3 regions of the Streptomyces sp. NPDC016851 genome follow, and region 1 is predicted to be linked to each of the others. Evidence: riboswitches for the same ligand, from Rfam matches in the RefSeq annotation. Region 1 holds a riboswitch; each other region holds the start of a gene.

Region 1 (2,193 bases):
ATCAGTCCGACGTCCCGGCGCAGTCCGCCCGGACCCCCTTTTACCCCCGCTGCTGCCTGGTCGACGCTCACCATGAATCAAGGGGCCTCTCGTAAAAGAACTCGGTGAGTTCTGCGAGCAAGAGGCCTCAGATTAGGAATCGGTCAACCGGCGGCAGAAGGCGCGTTGTGCAGCCTTGACCGGGCGCGGGCATTTCCTGGAAAGCGCTTCAGGAATTCTGTACGCGGTGATGAGGAAGTCGTGGGATCTCGATCGCCGGGCAGCGGTCCATCACCATCTCCAGGCCCGCGGCACGGGTCCGGTCGTAGGCCGCCTCGTCGATGACGCCGAGCTGGAACCAGACGCCCTTGGCGCCCTTGGCGACCGCCTCGTCCGCCACCGATCCGGCGAGATCGCTGTTCACGAACACGTCCACGACGTCCACGTCGAAGGGGATGTCGGCGAGACTGGCGTACCCCTGCTCGCCGTGCACCGTCTCCGCCTTCGGATGCACGGGCACGACGCGCTTGCCGTAGCGCTGGAGCACCTCGGCCACGCCGTAGGCCGCGCGCCGCTGGTTCGACGACAGGCCCACCACGGCCCAGGTGTCGCCGAGCTCGGTGAGGATCCTGCGGACCGTTGCCTCGTCGCCGTACACCGGTGGCCTCCTGAAGAGTCGCGGAAGAACTGTTGTCCGCACAACGACGTACGGTGCCCGGTGATTCCCCCGCGCCCCCCGTGATAGCTTGCCGAGGCCAGTCGAACCCATGTACGTGGGTCAGGGAATCCGGTGCGAATCCGGAACTGACGCGCAGCGGTGAGGGGGACGGGCGGGGCCTCGGCCACTGGACGTCGCGTGTGACGTCCGGGAAGGCGCTCCGCACCGGACGAACCCGAGTCCGAAGACCTGCTGGCGGCCCCCGCGGCCGTACGCGGCGGGGGAGCACCGTACGACCGGGCTCCGCGATCGAGCCCTCGACGACTGAGGACTGGTTTCCCGTGCCCCTCGCCCGACCCGCCCGTGCCGCCGTCCTGCTCGCGGCCGGCTCCCTGCTCCTGGCCGGCTGCGGAGACCCGCCGGCCACCACGGCGAAAGCCGCCGTCACGCTCGACAACTGCGGCCACGAGGTGCGCGTGAAGGCCCCGCCGAAACACGCCGTCTCCCTCAACCAGGGCACCACCGAGATCCTGCTCTCCCTGGGCCTCGCCGACCGTCTCGCGGGCACGGCCACCTGGACCGACCCCGTGATGAAGGGGCTGGCGAAAGCCAACGCCAAGGTGCCGCGCATCGCCGACAACAACCCGTCCTTCGAACGGGTCCTGGACACCGGCCCCGACTTCGTCACGGCGTCCTTCGTCTCCACCCTCGGCCAGGGCGGCGTCGCCACCCGCGAGCAGTTCGAGAAGCTCGGCGTCCCCACGTACGTCTCCCCGTCGGACTGCGCCGGCAAGGACAACTCCGGCGACGGGGACGGCGCACGCGCCAAGGCGCTGGGCATCGACACCATCTACGACGAAGTGCGCGACCTGGCCACCGTGTTCGGGGTGCCGGACCGGGGCGACAAGCTCGTGGCCTCCCTGCAGCGGCGCACGGCGAAGGCCACGCGGGGCATCCAGGCCTCCGACGTCACCCTCCTGTACTGGTTCGCCAACTCCGAGTCGCCCTACATGGCGGGCTGTTGCGGAGCGCCCGGCATCATCACCCGGGCCCTCGGCGCGAAGAACGTCTTCGGCGACACGCACGAGGAGTGGCCGCAGATCAACTGGGAGACGGTCGCCGAACGCGACCCCGACGTCCTCGTCATCGGCGATCTCACCCGCAAGTCGCAGACCGCCGAGTCGGCCGCGAAGAAGATCGCCTTCCTGGAGTCCAACCCGGTCACCAGGAACATGGACGCGGTCAGGCACAAGCGGTACGTGCTGCTCAGCGGGCAGGCCATGAACCCGACCATCCGCACCGTCGAGGGCGTGGAACAGGTCGCCGCCGGACTGCGCGAGTTCGGGCTCGTGAAGTGACCGTCCGCGGGCTCGGGTTCGGTGCCGCTGGGGTCCTGCTGCTGGCCGTCTCCCTGGCCCTGGCGATCACCGTCGGCCCGGCCGACATCCGGATCGCGGACGTCTGGTCCGCCGTCGCGGCCCATCTCGGACTCGGCAGCTCGGACCTGACGCCGATCCGCGACGGGATCGTCTGGCAGCTGCGGCTGCCGCGCACCC
Region 2 (2,193 bases), on a different contig from region 1:
CGGGACGATGCCGTTGGAGTGGCCGTTGGTGCCGCGGATCAGCGAACCGCGCGCACGGATGCGGGAGTACGCGATGCCGATGCCGCCGGCGTGCTTCGACAGCCGCGCCACCTGGTGGTAGCGGTCGTAGATCGAGTCCAGCTCGTCCTTGGGGGAGTCGAGGAGGTAGCAGGACGACATCTGGGGGTGCCGCGTGCCGGAGTTGAAGAGGGTGGGGGAGGAGGGGAGGTAGTCGAGGCGGCTCATCAGCCCGTAGAGCGCGGCTACTTCGTCGACGGAGCGGCGGGTGTTGTCCTCGGCGAGACCGGCGGCGACGCGCAGCATGAAGTGCTGGGGCGTCTCGATCACCTTGCGGGTGATCGGGTGGCGGAGCAGGTAGCGGCTGTGCAGCGTGCGCAGGCCGAAGTAGCCGAAGCGGTCGTCGGCGGCCGTGTCGATCAGGGCGTCGAGACGGGCGGCGTGGACGCGCACGAACTCGGCGGTCCGGTCGGCGATGAGGCCCTCCCGGTGCCCCACCGCGACGGACTCGGTGAAGCACGTGACGCCCTGCGAGGCGGCCTCGGCGCGGATGCCGATCGTCAGCAGGCGCGCGGCCAGCCGGGAGTAGGCGGGATCCTCGGAGATGAGGCCGGCGGCCGCCTCGGTCGCCAGCTCGCGCAACTCCGACTCGTCGGCCCGCGCGGACCGGCCGCGCAGCGCGGCGGCGGCGACCCGGCCGGGGTCGGCGTCGGGCAGGTCGGCGGTCAGCTCGGTCAGGGTCCGCAGCAGCGCGGCACCAGGACCGTCGTGCTCTTCTTCGGCGGCTGAGACCGGATCGGCTGGCGCGATGGTCACGTGGGGCTCTCCCTCGCTCGGCACGGGGGCCTCGCAGGGCAGGGGGCAGCACGCGAGCGCACGCGGCGTCGCGTCCACCGGCCCATTCCACGAGGCCCGGACGTCAGGCACACCGGCCGGACGGCCGGGCGCGCTGTCGGCAGGTCCTCGGACTGACTCCCATGCAGGCATAAAAAGGCATGGGTACACCGTTGCGGGACAGTTCCGGATTCGCACCGGATTCCCCTGCGGCGACAGCGAGCACGAGCATACATCTTGTGCCGGGTGGCAAAAGCACCCCTAGATGTAGTGTCGCGACGGTTTCACAGTGTCAACTCGTAGGTGAGGAGAGTGATGTCGGCGAGCTCCGGAATCGGGTTCCAGTCGCGCTCCGGGGTACGGACGAAGCCGAGGCGTTCGTAGATGCGGTGAGCGGAGTGCATGGTGCGCTGTGTGGACAGGACGACGCGGACACAGCCGTCCGTCGCACGGGCGCGGTCGACGCAGGCGCGGACGAGGGCTTGTCCGGCGCCGCGCCCGCGGGCCTCGTGGGCGACGGCGAGCATCCGTATCTCGGCTTCCGAGGGCCGGGCGATGTCGGCCATGGGACCGCCGGAGGGGACGAAGGTGACGCCACCGAGGAGGTGTTCGCCTTGGGTGGCCACCAGGACGTCCGCGGCGGTGGCCCGCTTGGCCACGTCCCTGAGTTCGCCGAGGTATTCGTCGCTCTCCCCGAAGTCGAGGAGGCCGTCCTTCAGGTAGGCCTGGGCGGTGATCTCGCCGAGGGCGGCGTGTTCGGCGGGCTTCACCCGCCGGATGAGGATGTCCATGGTCCGAGTGTGCGGGACGGGTACGACAACGGGCCGCCGGTTTCTCACCGACGGCCCGCTGTCACCTGCGAGTCAGTGCGAGGTGCCCGCCGTCGCCGGCGGAAGCTCCACCTGGACGCCGGGGTCGCCCGCGTCCGCCGTGTAGTCCTCCGGCTTGGTCTCGTCGATGCCGTCGGGGGCCTTCAGGGCCCTGAGGACGAAGGTCAGGACGACGGTGACGACGACGTTCAGGACGAACGCCGTGAGGCCGATGTAGCCGATCTCGCCGATGCCCGGGATCTCCTTCGACGAGCCGCCGAAGTGCTTCTGGGTCGGCGAGGCGACGCCGTACGCCGCGGCCGTGCCGTAGACCATGCCGACCGCCCAGCCCGCGAGCAGCGCCCAGCGGTGGAACCAGCGGGTGAACAGGCCACCCACCAGGGCCGGGAAGGTCTGCAGGATCCAGATGCCGCCCAGCAGCTGGAAGTTGATGGCGACCGTCTTGTCCATGGTGAGGACGAAGGCCAGCGCGCCCACCTTCACCAGCAGCGACACCAGCTTGGAGACCTTG
Region 3 (2,193 bases), on a different contig from region 1:
TGGGTGTCATCACCCTCGCCCTGGTCGCCGGCGGCGCCGTCGCCCCCGACTCCGACCCGCCCATGTGGGTCATCCTGTCGGCGGGCATCGCCATCGCGCTCGGCACGTACCTCGGCGGCTGGCGCATCATCCGCACCATGGGCAAGGGCCTGACCGACCTCCAGCCGCAGCAGGGCTTCGCCGCCCAGACCAGCGCGGCCACGGTCATCCTGGCCTCCTCGCACATCGGCTTCTCCCTCTCCACCACCCACTCCGTCTCCGGCTCGGTGATGGGCGCGGGGCTCGGCCGCAAGGGCGGTGTCGTCCGCTGGTCGACGGCGACGCGGATGTTCGTCGCGTGGGGCCTGACGCTGCCGGCGGCGGCCCTGGTGGCCGCGCTCGCCGAGTACGTCACCGGCTTCGGCAGCTGGGGCACCGCGGTGGTGGCCGTCTTCCTCGTCGCCTCCAGCGCGGCGATCTGGAAGCTCTCGCGGCGTGAGGTCGTCGACCACACCAACGTCAACGACGCCGACGAGGCGGAGCCGGCCGGTGTGGTGACCACGGCGATGGCCGCGGTGACGCCGCCGCCGGCCGGCACGGCGACGGAGGACCCGGTGCCGTCGTTCCCGGCCCAGGCCGCCGCCGAGCGGACGCCCTCGACGACCACCACCGTCTGACCCCGCCGACCGGTAACAAGGAAGAGTCTCCGATATGAAGATCGACTGGGCGGCCCTCGGCTCCGTCTTCGGCGTCAGCCTCGTGGTCACCGTGGCCCTGGTGGCCCTGTTCACCCTCGGCATCACCGGCCTGTCCCGCCGCGAACGGGCGGTGGCCCAGGGCGGATCCGCGGGCCTCGCGGTCACCGGCGCGTACGCGTGCTTCGCGGCGTGCGCGGCGGCCGTGGGATACGGGATCTATCTGATCGTGGCCTGATCACGGTCACTTCCACCGGGCGGTACGGGACTTCGGTCCTGTACCGCCCGGTTGCCGTGTGGTGGGGGCGCCAACCCGGCGTCGGAGCGCCGGTGTGGGCTTCTGCACACTCTCCCCTCGCAGGTCAACGGCAAGTTGACGGCTGAACCCGGCCGTGGTGGACTGCCGGGGCCATTAACGGCGGCAGGAGAGGAAGCCGGTGGAAGTCCGGCGCGGTCCCGCCACTGTCACCGGGGTAGCAACCCCCGGGAGCCAGGAACTCTCACCGCCGGTCTAGTCGAACCAGGGCGTGGACACCCTGAGTGAGGACATATCGCCATGCGCGGCTGCCGATCGAGGTTCAGTACCCCACCCCTGCCCGCCCCTGCGGCCGGCTGAGCCCATGGGTGCCGGTCGCGTCTTCGCGTACGGCGCCGCCGCCGGTCTGATCGGTGACCTGCTGCTCGGCGATCCCCGCCGGGGGCATCCGGTCGCCGTGTTCGGGCGGGCCGCGGGCGCCGTGGAACGGGTGTTGTGGCGGGACCACCGAGCGTGGGGCGCGCTGCACACCGCGGTGTGCGCGGGAGGAGCCGTCGCGCTCGGGGGCGTCGCCGCGCGTGCCCTGCGGGACTCCGCCGTCGCCTCCGTCGCGCTGACCGGTGCCGCCACCTGGGCCGTGGTCGGGGGGACTTCGCTGGCCCGGGAGGCGCGGGCCATCGGGCGTGCCCTGGAGGCGGGGGACGTCGACGGCGCCCGGGCGCGGCTACCGCATCTGTGCGGGCGGGATCCGCAGGCGCTCGACGCCGACGGGATCGCCCGGGCCGTGGTCGAGTCCGTCGCCGAGAACACCTCCGACGCGGTCGTGGGGGCGCTCGTGTGGGGGGCCGTCGGCGGTGTGCCGGGGCTCCTCGGGTTCCGCGCCGTCAACACCCTCGACGCCATGGTCGGGCACAAGTCGGCCCGGTACCGGCGCTACGGGTGGGCCTCCGCGCGGCTGGACGATCTCGCGGGATGGCCGGGGGCCCGGCTGACCGCCGTGCTCGCGACCCTGGCAGGAGACGATCCCCGAGGAGCGGTGCGCGCCTGGCGTGCCGACGCCGCCAAGCATCCGAGCCCCAACGCCGGGCCCGTGGAGGCCTCGTTCGCGGGGGCGCTCGGGGTGCGGCTGGGCGGAACCCTGTCGTACGGCGGGCGCGTCGAGCACCGGCCGGTGCTCAACGGGGCGGGGCACGCCGTCGCCACCCGGGACATCGAACGGGCCGTACGGCTGTCCAGGCGTGTCGGCTGGCTCGCGCTCGGCGT

What was found. A riboswitch is a leader RNA that binds a small molecule or an ion and turns the genes downstream of it on or off. The one in region 1 is predicted to bind cobalamin.
Region 2: another riboswitch for cobalamin. It lies ahead of ACZ3I3_RS13115 (ribonucleoside-diphosphate reductase subunit alpha); the one in region 1 lies ahead of ACZ3I3_RS30315 (ABC transporter substrate-binding protein).
Region 3: another riboswitch for cobalamin. It lies ahead of ACZ3I3_RS28670 (cobalamin biosynthesis protein); the one in region 1 lies ahead of ACZ3I3_RS30315 (ABC transporter substrate-binding protein).

What each region holds. Positions count from the first base shown of each region.
Region 1 covers NZ_JBVHEP010000022.1:94,083-96,275, forward strand. Annotated here, with positions in the region: gene ACZ3I3_RS30305 (APC family permease) at 1-74, opposite strand, end outside; gene ACZ3I3_RS30310 (CoA-binding protein) at 209-637, opposite strand; cobalamin riboswitch at 719-908, shown strand; gene ACZ3I3_RS30315 (ABC transporter substrate-binding protein) at 979-1,995, shown strand; gene ACZ3I3_RS30320 (FecCD family ABC transporter permease) at 1,992-2,193, shown strand, end outside.
Region 2 covers NZ_JBVHEP010000006.1:332,590-334,782, forward strand. Annotated here, with positions in the region: gene ACZ3I3_RS13115 (ribonucleoside-diphosphate reductase subunit alpha) at 1-834, opposite strand, end outside; cobalamin riboswitch at 956-1,084, opposite strand; gene ACZ3I3_RS13120 (GNAT family N-acetyltransferase) at 1,137-1,643, opposite strand; gene mctP (monocarboxylate uptake permease MctP) at 1,716-2,193, opposite strand, start outside.
Region 3 covers NZ_JBVHEP010000020.1:118,562-120,754, reverse strand. Annotated here, with positions in the region: gene ACZ3I3_RS28680 (inorganic phosphate transporter) at 1-656, shown strand, start outside; gene ACZ3I3_RS28675 (hypothetical protein) at 691-912, shown strand; cobalamin riboswitch at 1,054-1,193, shown strand; gene ACZ3I3_RS28670 (cobalamin biosynthesis protein) at 1,295-2,193, shown strand, end outside.